2 regions of the Lysinibacillus sp. Ag94 genome follow, and region 1 is predicted to be linked to the other one. Evidence: riboswitches for the same ligand, from Rfam matches in the RefSeq annotation. Region 1 holds a riboswitch; the other holds the start of a gene.
What was found. Region 1 has a riboswitch for FMN ahead of ribE (riboflavin synthase). Riboswitches for the same ligand answer to the same signal wherever they lie in the genome.

Region 1 (7,293 bases):
ATGAATAATTTTTTTACTAAAGGGTAAATGTTTTTTTGATGAAAGGGAGTAAGGTACCTTCATTGGTAAATATTGTACCGAAAAATGCGTTAAAATCAATAACGAAATCATCTTTAAAATTATTATGTAGTTGAATGGACAAAAAGTACCTGCCATCCGTTGGTATTGAACAGGGTGACAGGTACAATTATTATGCAACATCTTGTGTTGTATCTCGTTTTTTTATTAAATAATAGGCATTTACCGAGGAAGTAATAGGAATGATGAGTGCGATGCCAATACCTGCGCAAAATATCATAATAAGTTCAGTGGTAAATACTTTAGAATTAATGATTTCGCCAATTGAATAAGATAAATCTTTAAACCATATGAACAAGCTTAAATAACCACCAAAGAAAGCGAAAAATAATGTATTTGTATCTGTCCCTAAAATGTCCCTTCCAATGCTTAAACCTGATGTAAATAATTTTTTTCTGCTAATGAAAGGATTATGATGAAGAATCTCATGCATAGAAGTAGCAATGGAAATAGCAACATCCAAAATTGCCCCAATCGTACTCATAATAATAACGGAAGCGCTAATTTGCACAAAATTGACGCCAATATAAAGGGAAAATATGCTGATTTCCTCAGAGGATTCTTCCCCGAATCCACGAATCATTGATTTCTCCGTTACAAAAACAATGAATAGTAATAAAATTACAATCGTAATCATTGTAGAAATGAATGCAGTTACCGTTTTACTGCTCATTTCATTAATAAAAAATAAGCTAATCCAGCTAATGACGGTACAGGCAATGAGCGTTAATATAATCGGACTATTTTTCTGACTAGTCATTAAAAAGATAGTTATAAAGAGCACTCCAAAGTTTAAAAATAAAGATAGAAAAGAACGTACACCTTTTTTCCCACCAATAACAATCATTAATATGAATAAAATGGCAGTTAACCATACTAATACATTCATCATTATTTTGCCCTCTTTCGATTAATGAAAAAAATAGAAGTGTATAAACTGATCGGAATCGTTAAGACTACACCGATTCCCCCTGCTAGGGCTCTAGCTAATTCTAATGAAAGGTTCATGGAAAGTGTTTGCCCCAATGGATAAGAGTTTTTCAAATATAAAATCAACATAGGGATTGAGCCACAAATATAAACTAAAAACAAAATACTTGTAATCGTTCCCATAATGTCTTTCCCGATATCAATTCCTGAGGTTTTCAGTGCCTGGTCAGATAGATCTTGGTTTTGCTCAAATAAAGTGAACATTGAAGAAGCCATTGTGATGGAGACGTCCATTACAGCTCCTAGTGCTCCAATAAATAACCCAGCCATAAAAATTACCCGATATGGGCGCGTTAAAAATTGCATCTCTTCATATCGAATTCCGTTCTCGTTTGTGATCCACAGAACTACAGCGCTAATCAATAACGAAATAAATGTTCCGATAAGTGTTGCAACAATCCCCGCATATGTTTTCTCGTTCAAGCCGTTAATGAGAATTAAAGAAATGACCGTAAATAAAAGAACACATACCCCGCTAATAACTATCAAATTTATATTGGAATGTATATATAAATCTAAAGCGTAGGATAAGACAAGAGAATTTACAATTAAACTGATGATAGAAAATAACCCTTGTCTTTTCCCAACAATCAGCAAAGCAACGATAAAAATCCACGCCACTATCAAGACAAACTGATCACGTTTTACGTCTAAAATTGTCCCAGTTAAATCTCCATTTTCGTTTGTATTTGCTTTTATAGAAACAAATAATTTATGTCCAACATGGTACTCTTGATCAAAGGCTCCAGATGCTGAATACTCATTGGTAAAATGAATAAGCTTACCTTTTTTTTCACCATTTTTTAATACAGCTGTAATTTGCTGAGTATATAAATGATCATCATTTTCATACATATCCGTTACAAGATTTGATTCTTTTAATTCTGTTTTTATAACTTCTGCAATTGGACGGTCATAAAATCCTTCATTGTGATAAACGAAAAAAACAGAAGCGATAAAGCAAATTGCGATAAAAGTATAAAATATGACTTTGTTAAACGATTTTTTTTTCAAGATGGTTTGCAATAAAAAAACCTCCAATGTGAGAAGGGAATCTAATCATATTTGTTGCGTTCATTGTTAATGTTAAGCAGATAAAAAAATGCCATTATAAAGTAACGTGCTAAATGACTAGAGGTTCCTTCATTTAAGAAAAAAACCAACGTTAGTACAAATTTATGAAAGCGAAATTAGGTAGAGAAAAAAATTTCTATTAAGAATTATCTGGATAATAAAATAAAATAGTGTTATCGTTAGAAATAGCTAAATAAAAATATCCTTCAGGGTAGGGTGAAATTCCCAATCGGCGGTGATGAAGAAATTCAAAGTCCGTGAGCGCAAGCTGATTTGGTGCAAATCCAAAACCGACAGTTATAGTCTGGATGGGAGAAGGGTAAAAGTATATGAGCTTTTTAAATTCGCTTGAGTTTATAAGGTTTCTTTAAGTATGCTTTTATGTTAACTACTTCCCATTTTATAGCGGGAAGTAGTTTTTGTTTTATTTAGCTAAAAAATTGAATAGCAGTAGTTCTTCGGGGTAGGGTGAAATTCCCAATCGGCGGTGATGAAGAAATTCAAAGTCCGTGAGCGCAAGCTGATTTGGTGCGAATCCAAAACCGACAGTGACAGTCTGGATGGGAGAAGAACGATGAGATGACAGCCTATGGAAAAAATATTATATCCATAAGGTTTATTTGTTGACGTCTTAAGATGAACTCCCAAACCCCTTTCATTTAAGGGGTTTTTTGTTTGAACGGAAATTTATTAAATGATTGAAAGCAGGTGAAAAAATGTTTACAGGAATTGTTGAGGATATTGGTACCGTAAAAACCATGCAAAGTGATCGGCAAAGTATGAAAATTACCGTAATTTCAAAGCAAATGGTAGAGGATGTAAAGCTCGGAGACAGTATAGCGGTCAATGGTGTTTGTTTAACAGTGATACATTTTAATGAACAAGAGCTAACGATGGATGTAATGCCTGAAACAGTGAGCGCAACAAATTTACAGCAGCTCTTAGTTGGAGATCCGGTAAATTTAGAGCGCGCTATGTCGGCTAATGGACGTTTCGGTGGTCATTTTGTATCCGGACATGTAGACGGGATAGGGAAAATAGTGCGCAAGCGAACATTAGCAAATGCAGTCTATATTGATATTGAACTATCGAAGGAGTTAACGAGCTACTGTATACCAAAGGGCTCTATTACAATCGACGGAACGAGTTTAACCCTCTTCCATGTCGAGAAAAACGGTATCACAGTATCACTGATACCTCACACATACAAGGAAACTATTTTAGGTATGAAAAAAATTGGTGATCTCGTCAATGTTGAAACCGATTTAGTTGGAAAATACATTTTGCATCAACTTAAGCGTGGACAGGAAGCACCAACCATTTCAAGAGACTTCTTAGCAAAAAACGGGTTTTAACTTCTATTAGAGTCCAAATATCTGCAAAATTTTAGACGCAATTATGCCGAGGCATAATGGATCTAATACATTTTACGAGCTGGAGGTGGCGATATTGCTACATTCAATTGAAGAAGCATTAGAGGATTTAAAACAAGGGAAGATGATTATTGTAGTAGATGACGAGGACCGAGAAAACGAAGGGGACTTACTCGCACTTGCGGAATTTATGACCCCAGAAACGATTAACTTTATGGCGACCTATGGAAGAGGTCTTATTTGTACGCCGATTTCACAGGAGCTTGCACAAAAATTAGCATTAAAGCCTATGGTTAGTATTAATACAGATAATCATCAAACGGCATTTACCGTTAGTATAGATCATGTAGACACAACGACTGGAATTAGTGCCTTTGAACGGGCAATGACTATAAAAAAAATGCTAGAACCACAAGCGAAACCTGCGGATTTTCGTAGACCCGGTCATGTATTCCCGTTAATTGCAAAGGAAAATGGTGTATTAGAGCGTAGAGGACATACAGAAGCTACAATTGATTTGGCCAAGCTGTGTCATAGTATTCCTGCGGGCATTATTTGTGAAATTATGGGGGACAATGGCAAAATGCTACGCTTTAATGACCTTGTTAAATACGCAGCGCTACATCATTTAAAAATGATTTCCATAGAAGCATTGGCCACTTATCGTAGTCAACAAATAATGGAAGAAAATAAAATGTCTATATAAAAGGAGAAAAGAACAATGGTTAAAACATTTGAAGCACAATTGATTGGTACGGATTTAAAAATAGCAGTAGTAGTTGGTCGTTTCAACGAATTTATTACAAGCAAATTATTAGACGGTGCATTAGATGGTTTAAAGCGTCATGGTGTGGATGAGAATTCTATCGATGTCGCATGGGTTCCTGGTGCATTTGAAGTTCCGTTCATTGCAAAACAGTTAGCCGAAACAAAGAAATATGATGCAATAATTGGATTAGGTACTGTAATCCGTGGCTCAACAACACATTATGATTATGTATGTAATGAATCAGCAAAAGGAATTGCTAATGTATCACTAACTACAAATGTACCTGTTATTTTTGGCATTGTTACTACAGAAAGTATTGAACAAGCGATTGAGCGTGCAGGGACTAAATCAGGAAATAAAGGCTATGATGCAGCAATGTCTGCTATTGAAATGGCGAATTTAAAGAAGATGATTGGATAAGTTTTTCTAATAATAGTATGAAAAATTCGTAGGTGAATTATTCTGAAAAAGCATTATGAACATTAAAGTTTTCTTGCATATTTTTTTAGACCGTGGGGAAAATAGCCGTAAGTGTATTTGTGTTATTACTCATAAATGTACTAATTAGGAGCTGGCTCAGTAGGAGATGAGGGATATTTCTTCAATGCAACAAGAATTAAATATCAAATCTTTGAAGTCACTATTTCAACGCTCTGCTGATGTAATATTCCAAGAATATTTATTTCAGCAACATAAAGTACATTTGATAAAATGTGAAGGAATGATGGATGAGCGGTTACTGCAGACTGTTATTGTACAACGAGTACAATCATTATTTACTGGAAAATCGGAGGAATTGTTAGAGGAACATATACAAAATAATTTACACATTCCCCATCTTCAGAGAATAACAAGTAAAGATGATGCGATGACTAGAGTCTATAAAGGGCATGTTTTATTATATTTTGAAAATCAGAATTTGTTGTATTCGAGTTATATCGCAAAAAAACCAAATAGAGAACCTAAAGAAACAACTCTTGAATTAGTTGTCAGAGGTCCAAGAGATGATTTTATTGAGGATGTTTTTATTAATATTGCTTTAGTACGAAAACGATTACCTACCAATTCATTAAGTGTTGAAACATATGAACTTGGTAAACGCTCCAAAACAACCGTAGCTGTACTTTATTTTGAAGATGTCGTCAATCAAAAGATGCTTGAGAAATTAAAATTACAGCTGCAGCAAGTTGATGCAGATATTGTTTTTAGTGGGGATTTATTGATGGAAAGAATTGAAAAGAGTACTAAAATTATACCAAGACATGATTATACTGGACGTCCTGATTATGCTGTACAAGCTTTAAGTAGAGGGCGCATTATCATCATAGTTGATGGAGTATCCTATGCCATTATTACACCTACAAATTCAATGTTACTCTTTAAATCCGGTGAGGATAATGAGTATCCGATTATTATAAGTTCTATGGAGCGTATACTACGAATAGTAGCTATTTTAATAAGTGTACTTTTACCAGGTTTTTGGATTGCACTTACAACCTACCATCAAGAGCAATTGCCATTCATTCTATTAGCAACAGTTGTTGAGTCAAGAACGGGTCTCCCATTTCCAACAATTCTTGAAACATTAATGATGCTTTTTATGTTTGAATTATTTCGAGAAGCAAATATACATTTACCCAATGTTATTAGTGGTTCCATAAGTGTTGTTGGGGGGTTAATTATTGGAGATGCAGCTATTAAATCGGGTGTTACGAGTCCTTCCATGATTGTAGTTATCGCTACTTCCAGTATTGCAGCCTATACACTTATCAATCAGTCTATCGTAACAGCAATGAGCATTCTCAGGATTATCATCATTTTAGCATCTGCCTTTTTTGGGTTATTTGGATTCTTCATTTCGGTGTTCTCCATACTTCTTTATACTGCGAATATACGAGTATTAGGTGTTCCATTCTTAAATATGGGCGCAGATTTAGATTGGCAAGAGATAAAAAGATCTTTATTTCGCTTATCTCCAGCAGGTTATCGTACGCGACCTAAATTTTTAAATGTACAGGATAAGACAAAGACATCGAGTAGGAAAAAGTAAATATTTAAAATGTAGAGATCAGGCTTTTATGCCTGATCTTTTTATGTCTTATTTCACTTGACCTTTTATTAACTTGAAGCTTTACGATGAATTTAAAAAATTAATTACATTAGGTAAGGAGAGAAAAGTAATGAGATTTTATGAGGAATTAACGGAAGGCTTGGCCGTTGGATTAGCTTCAAACGCCGAATTCCGTCATTGATATGTATTTTGGCTATAATATTACCTTTCCAGAAATGGGCTGTAAGACGGAAATTAAATTAGAAACTTTGATTTTCAATCCAACATTATATATTGGAAGAGAACTTCCACATGGTTATTGTTACAATTCAAGCAACGAGTATGAAGGAGAAAAATATTCAAGGGCGTCAATCTTAGGAGAGGACGCTGAACCGATTACAATTTCCTTTAAAGATTATTTGGATGACGCTCTAACGCTTCCTAAAAGGTTAAAAGGTTGAATTGATCTAAACAACAAAGATGGAATGGAATAAGTAATATATAATAAGAAAGGTGGCATGATAAAAATTTTGTTCGGCTTTTTAGTTTACTTTCTAGGGAAGGATTATTAAACTAATGGTTGCAACTAGAAGGGTGTTTCGCTCGAAAAATAAAAATTGTTTTAGAATTTTATCAGTCCTGAACAAGACTTCTCCAACATTAATACGGGAAGGAGATAGCCCAAAAGTAAGTGGCGATAAAGTAGGTTGGTAATAGTCAAAACTTGCTTGGGATGATAAGATAAGAACGAATAGTGTTATTTAGAGAGGCGAAAAATCTGGAATCTTATACATAACAAAAAGCCGATTCCGGACGTCATTATGCGAAGGCCAAGCCCAACTAAATTAAGGCATTATTCATGTCTATAGATGAGGAAGTACCAGTTTGTATGAAAACACGAAAAATAAAACTAATTTTACTACTATCAATTATCTTATTAATATTGTTTACAAGTTTAA
Region 2 (7,293 bases), 230 kb from region 1:
TACAAAAAACCTGCTGAAATAGAGGAACTCAGGCTAAAAACTTCACATCCGGTGAAAACGCCTGAGTGACCAACCTCGTGCCAGCCCAAAGCCTCCGGAATCATCGCATCCGTGCGAAACGGCTAACTGACCTGCAGCCAGCAGGCCTAAGCGTAAAACCAATTCCGGATGCAATTATGCCGAGATATAATTGATTTTGAGCACATATGAGATTTTTTACGTCGCTAGTATTGGAAAGAAGAGGCCTTCTTGCTGTGGCAAGAAGGCTTTCTTTTCTTTTCTTTTCAATATGTGCTGTACCATGTACAATAGAAGGTAGAGAAAGATTAGAAGAGAGGGATCGTGAAAGTGTCAGAAAATATTTCAGTATTAGTAGTAGATGACGAGGATCGTATTCGACGCTTATTAAAAATGTATTTAGAGCGAGAAGGGTACCTTGTTGACGAGGCAGAAAATGGTGAACAAGCGATCGAAAAATCTTTGGAAAAAGAGTATCATTGTATTTTATTAGATATTATGATGCCTGAAAAAGACGGACTTGAAGTTTGTGCGGAAATCCGTGAACGAGCAGCAACACCAATTATTTTATTAACTGCAAAAGGCGAGGAAGCGAATCGTGTACAAGGCTTTGAGCTAGGAGCAGATGATTATATTGTAAAACCATTTAGTCCTCGTGAGGTTGTGTTACGTGTGAAGGCTATATTACGTCGTTCACAAGCATTCTCACCTTCGACAAATGCTTCTTCTTCAAAAGATTTAGTTGTGTTCCAACATTTAATGATCGATCATGATGCTCACCGTGTAACAGCAGAAGGTATAGAAGTAAATTTAACGCCTAAAGAGTATGAATTGCTTTATTTCCTAGCTAAATCACCAGACAAAGTATTTGACCGTGAACAATTACTAAAAGAAGTTTGGCATTATGATTTCTTTGGCGACTTACGTACAGTTGACACACATGTAAAACGTTTACGCGAAAAGCTCAACCGTGTATCTGAAAACGCTGCAAAAATGATTGTTACTGTATGGGGCGTTGGTTACAAATTTGAGGTTGTCAATGAATAGAATATGGAATAGTGTTGTCGGGAAGCTATGGGTAACCATATTGCTTCTCGTTTCATTTGTATTGTTTGTTTTCACGGTTTTAATGCTTGAGTTTCTTCAGAATTACCATATGCAACAAGCAGAAAGCTCCTTGCGTCAAACAGCAGCAACAGTTGCAAGTATAGTAGATGATAATGAAACAGCAGAGTCGACTTCGGAATTATTAAAAGATATTTTACCTGAAAGTACAAATGCACTTATTGCTATTAACCATGATAGAGTTTCTTTCGCTATGCAGGAAGGTGTCAATAAAAAAGAAATACAGGATATGATTTTAGCCAATAAATCGTTCCAAGAAGTTTTTCAATCAGATAAACCGATTATTAAGGAAATGATGATGCCATCTTCCACGGACGAAGAAAAATTGGAATCGTATGTTGTGCTCGGTTTCCCGCTAAATGTGGAAAATGCTGTACACGGAGCTGTCTTTATTTATCAAAGTCCGGATGCGCTGCATAAAACATCGAAAGAGACGACGAAAATTGTCTTTCTATCAGCTTTCATAGCCTTTGTGTTGACGACATTTTTTGCGTTTTTCCTTTCATCACGTATTACGTCACCATTACGTAAAATGCGTGAGCTGGCGTTTGAAATTTCTAAAGGGAATTTTGAAGCGAAAATGCCGACTACACAAAATGATGAAATTGGCCAGCTTGCAGTTGCCTTTAATCAAATGGGCCGTCAATTGAAACACAATTTAGAAGTGATCAATCAAGAAAATGAACAGCTTTCCAATATATTAACATCGATGACAGACGCAGTTATTACATTTAATCGTGATCGTACAATATTATTAAGTAATCCACCAGCGGATCGTTTAATGCAAAAGTGGTTTGTCAATAAGGGGTCACAAAGTGCGAAGCCAATTCCGCCTGAGCTTTATCATATGCTTGATCATGTACTGATGTTTGAGGATAAGCTTGAAGAAGAAATTGAAATGGATGGCAGTTACTATACGTTTACGATTAGTCCTCTTTATAGTGAGGAATCGATACGTGGAGCGGTTGCGGTTATTCGTGATATGACGGAGCAGCATCGTTTAGAAAAACTACGTTCAGACTTTATTGCCAATGTGTCTCATGAGCTACGGACGCCAATTTCGATGCTCCAAGGTTATTCAGAGGCTCTAATGGATGATGATTTTATACAGGATCAAGAAGAACGTAATGAGATTACAAAAATTATTTATGATGAATCGAAACGTATGGGACGTCTCGTAACAGATTTATTAGATCTTGCGCGTATGGAATCGGGGCATATGACGCTGTACAAGGATGAGCTTCCAATTAATTCGACATTTGAACGTATTACTCAAAAATTTGCACAGGTTGCAAAAGAGAAACATGTTCGTCTAATATTTGACAGTGAATTTAATGACGAAGCTTCGATTAGTATAGATGAGGATCGAATTGAACAAGTATTAACGAATTTAGTGGATAATGCTCTCCGTCATACTGATGAAGGGTCAGTAACAGTGAAGGTTGAGCAGGAGCCAACCTTTGCCAAAATATCTGTCCAGGATACAGGGCATGGTATCCCTCAAGAGGACTTACCATATGTCTTTGAACGTTTCTATAAAGCAGACAAGGCACGTACACGTTCTAAAGGCGGAACTGGCCTAGGTTTAGCTATTGCTAGAAATATTGTCAAGGCACATTCGGGCAATATTATGGTAGATAGTGTGCTAAAAGAGGGGACTACCTTCACCTTTTATTTACCTTTTGATTCATATTAATAAAGAGTGGTATTAATTGGATGTAACTTCTGTGGACATTTAGACGACAAATATAAAGAGAACGGGGGTGGAGTGCTTTGAATGACTCCGTGTTCCATCGATTATACGATGCATATCATCAAGATGTGTTCCAGTTTCTTATTTATTTAGTAAAAAACCGTACACTTGCTGAGGATTTAGCGCATGAGGTTTATGTTCGCGTTTTGCGCTCATATGATCAGTTCGCAGGAAATAGTAGCGAAAAGACTTGGCTTTTTGCTATTGCTAAAAATGTCGCTATTGATCATTTTAGAAAGCAGGCTGTACGCCAAAAACATTCACTTGATTTTTTTGATTGGGAAACGGAACAGCTACATTCAACCACACCATCACCGGAAGACGTGCTGCAGGCCAGTGATGAATTTATGCAGGTACAATCAGCACTTGAACACTGTACTGGTGACCAAAAAATGGTCATTATTATGCGCTACTTTCAAGATTTATCGATTGCAGAAACTGCACAAATACTAGATTGGACAGAAGCGAAGGTAAAAACCACTCAGCATCGTGCTATTAAATTTTTAAGGCAGCAGCTACAACAGGTTAGAGAACAGGAGGCGAAATGGCAATGACACATAACCAATTTGATGATGACCAACTTGAGCATCTATTAAATAATGCCCCTAAGCTTTCTGACCGCCGTTCAAAAGAAGAAATATTAAATCGATTATTGACAGATGCTCGCTTGCAGGATAATGCTCATCTTCAAGGAGCTATACAACAACCAATAGATGATGAAATAACAGCACAAGAGCAACAACACGGTAATCCTCCACAACAAGAAAGTACAGAGACAGCAACAAAGAAGAAAGTTCATAAATGGCCAATTTTTATGAGTGTTGCAGCAGTTTTCGCTTTGACAGTATTTACAGGCTCGACGTTGCTAAATCATAATGATACAAAAATAGACCAGGCTAATGCGCCTGAAACCTCTCAATATTCAATATCGCCAGACGATCATGTAGCGAAAAGCTCTATCAACCACGATAAGATGATGGAATCCAACAACATCGTAGCAGAACATTCAAGGATCATGTCTCTACGATCATCTGTTTATGCGGAAGATTTAACAGATGCAGTAGTATTTCATATTGGTTTGGCCAATCGTGATAAGAAAAGCGTGCCGATGACGTATATCATTCCAAATGAACGAGTAGCTACTGATTTTCCGAAGAAAAAGCCTACAACATTACAAATGTATGAAAAGTATGCGCCGCAAATTGATGAAAAAGCAAATGGTTTTACTAACTATCATCCATATAAAGGAGAATTGAAGGAGAAGGGCGATAAACTCGTTCATGTTTTGCCGAAGAAAAACGATTATGATGTTGCTTCAGCAGATACGAATGAATATTTAGATACTTTACAGGATACATTCTCAGATTCAGAGTATAAAGATGTTGAGTTTGAAAATTCTGATGGTACAGCCTACAAATTTTCTAAGGATGAAGAGCCAAGTAAGTCTATGACCTTAACAAGCGCAAATCACTTTAATTATTATTTATATAAAGATGAAAATGGAGCTGAATATTTATCACCCGATACTCGTAAAACTTTTTCCACTGTTACAGAAGCGCTTACCGTTATGCGAAATAAAAATGATGATGTATACGTTCCAGTTGTACCGGAAAATATAACATACAGTGTGAAAGAAGTAGCAGAAGGTGTTATTGTTACATTTGATGAGCCGCTTGATTTAACGACCATGGATACTGTTCGTGCAACTCAAATGATAGAAGCTATGATGCTTACTGCTGCAAGTTTTGAACAACAAATACGTCTAGACAATGTTGTACAGGAAAGCTGGGAAGGATTTGATTTAAAAAAATTCTTGCCAAAGCCTGTAGGAGCCAATAAACGATATATGCCATAAACAGCCTAACAACAAAAATAGAATTAAAGAAATTTTTTGGAGCATTCTCGCCGCTATATGTGCGTGAATGCTCTTATTATTGGAATTTTTTTAGCGAAAGCAAAGCATCCTGTACAGAAGTGTCTCTAATATGGACTTAAGCTACTTTTCATGTGCTTAAAGCATACAAGTTTAATCGGATTTTTTTAAGCAAAGCTATTTACTTTTCTCTAATAATTCATTATAGTAAGGCTATGAAACAAAAAAATAATGATTCATCTTCGGGGCAGGGTGAAAATCCCGACCGGCGGTAATAGAGTTGTAAATCGCTAATGTTTCTTTTAGGACATATTAGCTCGCATATTTACGAAAGGCTCTTCAGCCCGCGACCTGTGCAAAAATTTTTTGCATGGCTGACTTGGTGCGATTCCAAGGCCGACAGTTAAAGTCTGGATGGGAGAAGATGGAGGTACGATCGTCATTCATTGTTATGAATTTAACTATTTACGAGCGTTTTTTCGATGTGATTTCACACAGCGTATGCTCAGAAAATAGTTAATTAATGGCGTTTTTTAATCTTGCCTATTCTCCCTTATGCTCTTTGCATAAGGGTTTTTTCATGATGATGATCGATTAGGTCGTAACCTTTCTTCTTGCGAGATTGAATCAGCAAAGAGGAGAGAGTTTTCAATGAAGAAAAATGTTAAACTTCAATCTTATATTACGATTGGCATGCTGAGTAGTATTTCGTTTTTATTAATGCTTTTTAATTTCCCGATTCCGCCGTTTCCAGCGTTTTTGGAAGTGGACTTTAGTGATATGCCAGCATTATTAGCGGCGATTACTATGGGACCTATAGCCGGTATTTTAGTAGAATTATTTAAAAATGTGTTGGACTGGGTTTTCTCAGGCACGCCAACGGGAGTACCGGTAGGACATATCGCGAACTTTGCAACAGGTATTTTATTTATTCTACCAGTGAGCTTTGTATTTAATCGCTCCAAAACAGTTAAAGGCCTTGTCGGAGGTTTAGCTGCTGGAACAATTGTAATGGCAGTAGGAATGAGCATTCTTAACTATGTTGTATTTTTACCTATGTACACTTACTTTTTAGGTATGGAGCCTGTTGTAGGTGATTCACTATATAAAATGATCGTAGCTGGTATTTTGCCATTTAACATTGTGAAAGGTATTTTAATTACCATCATCATGGCATTACTATTTACAACAATGCGTAAATGGATTCATCATCAGCGTTCTATGTATATGAGTTAATTTCGAGAATAAAGTATGATTTAGGATAGTGTTCAAGTAATGACACCTCATTGGACTGTTAAAGTCTAGGAGGTGTTTTTTGTTGCTTAAATTTGCAATTGCAGATTTTTTAGATGAGAAAGAGTTACAGAATTTAAGCAATATACACTGACCTAACAAGATGGTATTAAGGTAACACAATTACTAGATATTGACGAATCTCAATCGAAGGAATTTCTTAAAAGATATAGTGGGTGATATATATGTAAGAAACCACTTCTACAATACAATCGAGAGGAGAAGGAGGTCTAATTTTTTCTCAACGGATGATACATTACCTATAAGTGTATTTGAATTTGCTCGTTGTGTATCTGAAATATCGTAGGCAAGATGTTTGGTTATGCTCCTGCAACTGTATTCAACAATGAGATTATTGACGTTGTTTGTGTAATGAGAGAAGTATTCGTGCATTGATTCAGAATTTAGAACTAGCAGGTTTGATTGAGGTTGATAGAAAGGTTCCGAAGAAAGATGGTTCTTTTGCTAAGAGCAATACCTATAACATCATACATAAGGGGAGGCAATTCCTCCCTCTTTTTATATACCACTAAAGTACGAAGTTGACATTTTGGTATGTTGCTTTTAGATTCCAAGTAACTCTATTGTTTCAACTTTGAGTCAGCTTACAACAACAATTGTAGCAAGTTTATAGAGCCATTTAACGAGCTTGTAAGAGTTGATAGATTTTGCTTGGGCTTGTTTCAATGGACTTTAGGAAGCTTACCTATTTCACAAAAAAAGTAAAAATCCAACAATCGCTATTTACAAACTTTACACCGAATTAAAATTAAACAATATATGTTTGAGCTATCATTTATTGTTCAAAAATGTTAAATGAAGGAAATGTTGACTATTACCCCTATCTCAAATATTGGGTTTATGATAACATATATCTGAATCTTTTATCTTTAAAAAATATGAAAGGAAGTGTAATAATCACATATGAAAAAGATATTGAAACCTTTGATTAGTGTGATTGCCATTGGTACCCTCTCTCTATCTATAAACATAGATAAAAATGTATTAGCTAATAATATTGCAAATACATGTGGGTATGATTCGGCGTCGAATGTAAACCCTGACTATTCCACAATGAACTGTTTGTTAACCGAAACAGCACTGAGTTATGATGTTCCACCTGAAATTGTGAAGGCAATAGCGGAAGGTGAAAGTGGAAATTGGCGTCATTTCGATAGTAATGGTAAAGCGATTGTGACAGCAGATAATGGAATTGGCATTATGCAAATTA

Region 2: another riboswitch for FMN. It lies ahead of MY533_RS05710 (ECF transporter S component); the one in region 1 lies ahead of ribE (riboflavin synthase).

Annotation. Positions count from the first base shown of each region.
Region 1 covers NZ_CP096780.1:1,508,486-1,515,778, forward strand. The annotation lists gene MY533_RS06800 (YibE/F family protein) at 191-967, opposite strand; gene MY533_RS06805 (YibE/F family protein) at 970-2,094, opposite strand; FMN riboswitch at 2,341-2,466, shown strand; FMN riboswitch at 2,593-2,718, shown strand; gene ribE (riboflavin synthase) at 2,859-3,497, shown strand; partial or broken gene ribB (3,4-dihydroxy-2-butanone-4-phosphate synthase) at 3,592-4,182, shown strand; gene ribE (6,7-dimethyl-8-ribityllumazine synthase) at 4,237-4,704, shown strand; gene MY533_RS06825 (spore germination protein) at 4,889-6,334, shown strand; gene MY533_RS06830 (Spo0B domain-containing protein) at 7,224-7,293, shown strand, end outside.
Region 2 covers NZ_CP096780.1:1,274,240-1,281,532, forward strand. The annotation lists gene MY533_RS05690 (response regulator transcription factor) at 349-1,065, shown strand; gene MY533_RS05695 (ATP-binding protein) at 1,058-2,839, shown strand; gene sigX (RNA polymerase sigma factor SigX) at 2,917-3,450, shown strand; gene MY533_RS05705 (RNA polymerase subunit sigma) at 3,447-4,751, shown strand; FMN riboswitch at 5,004-5,199, shown strand; gene MY533_RS05710 (ECF transporter S component) at 5,421-6,005, shown strand; gene MY533_RS05715 (SH3 domain-containing protein) at 6,987-7,293, shown strand, end outside.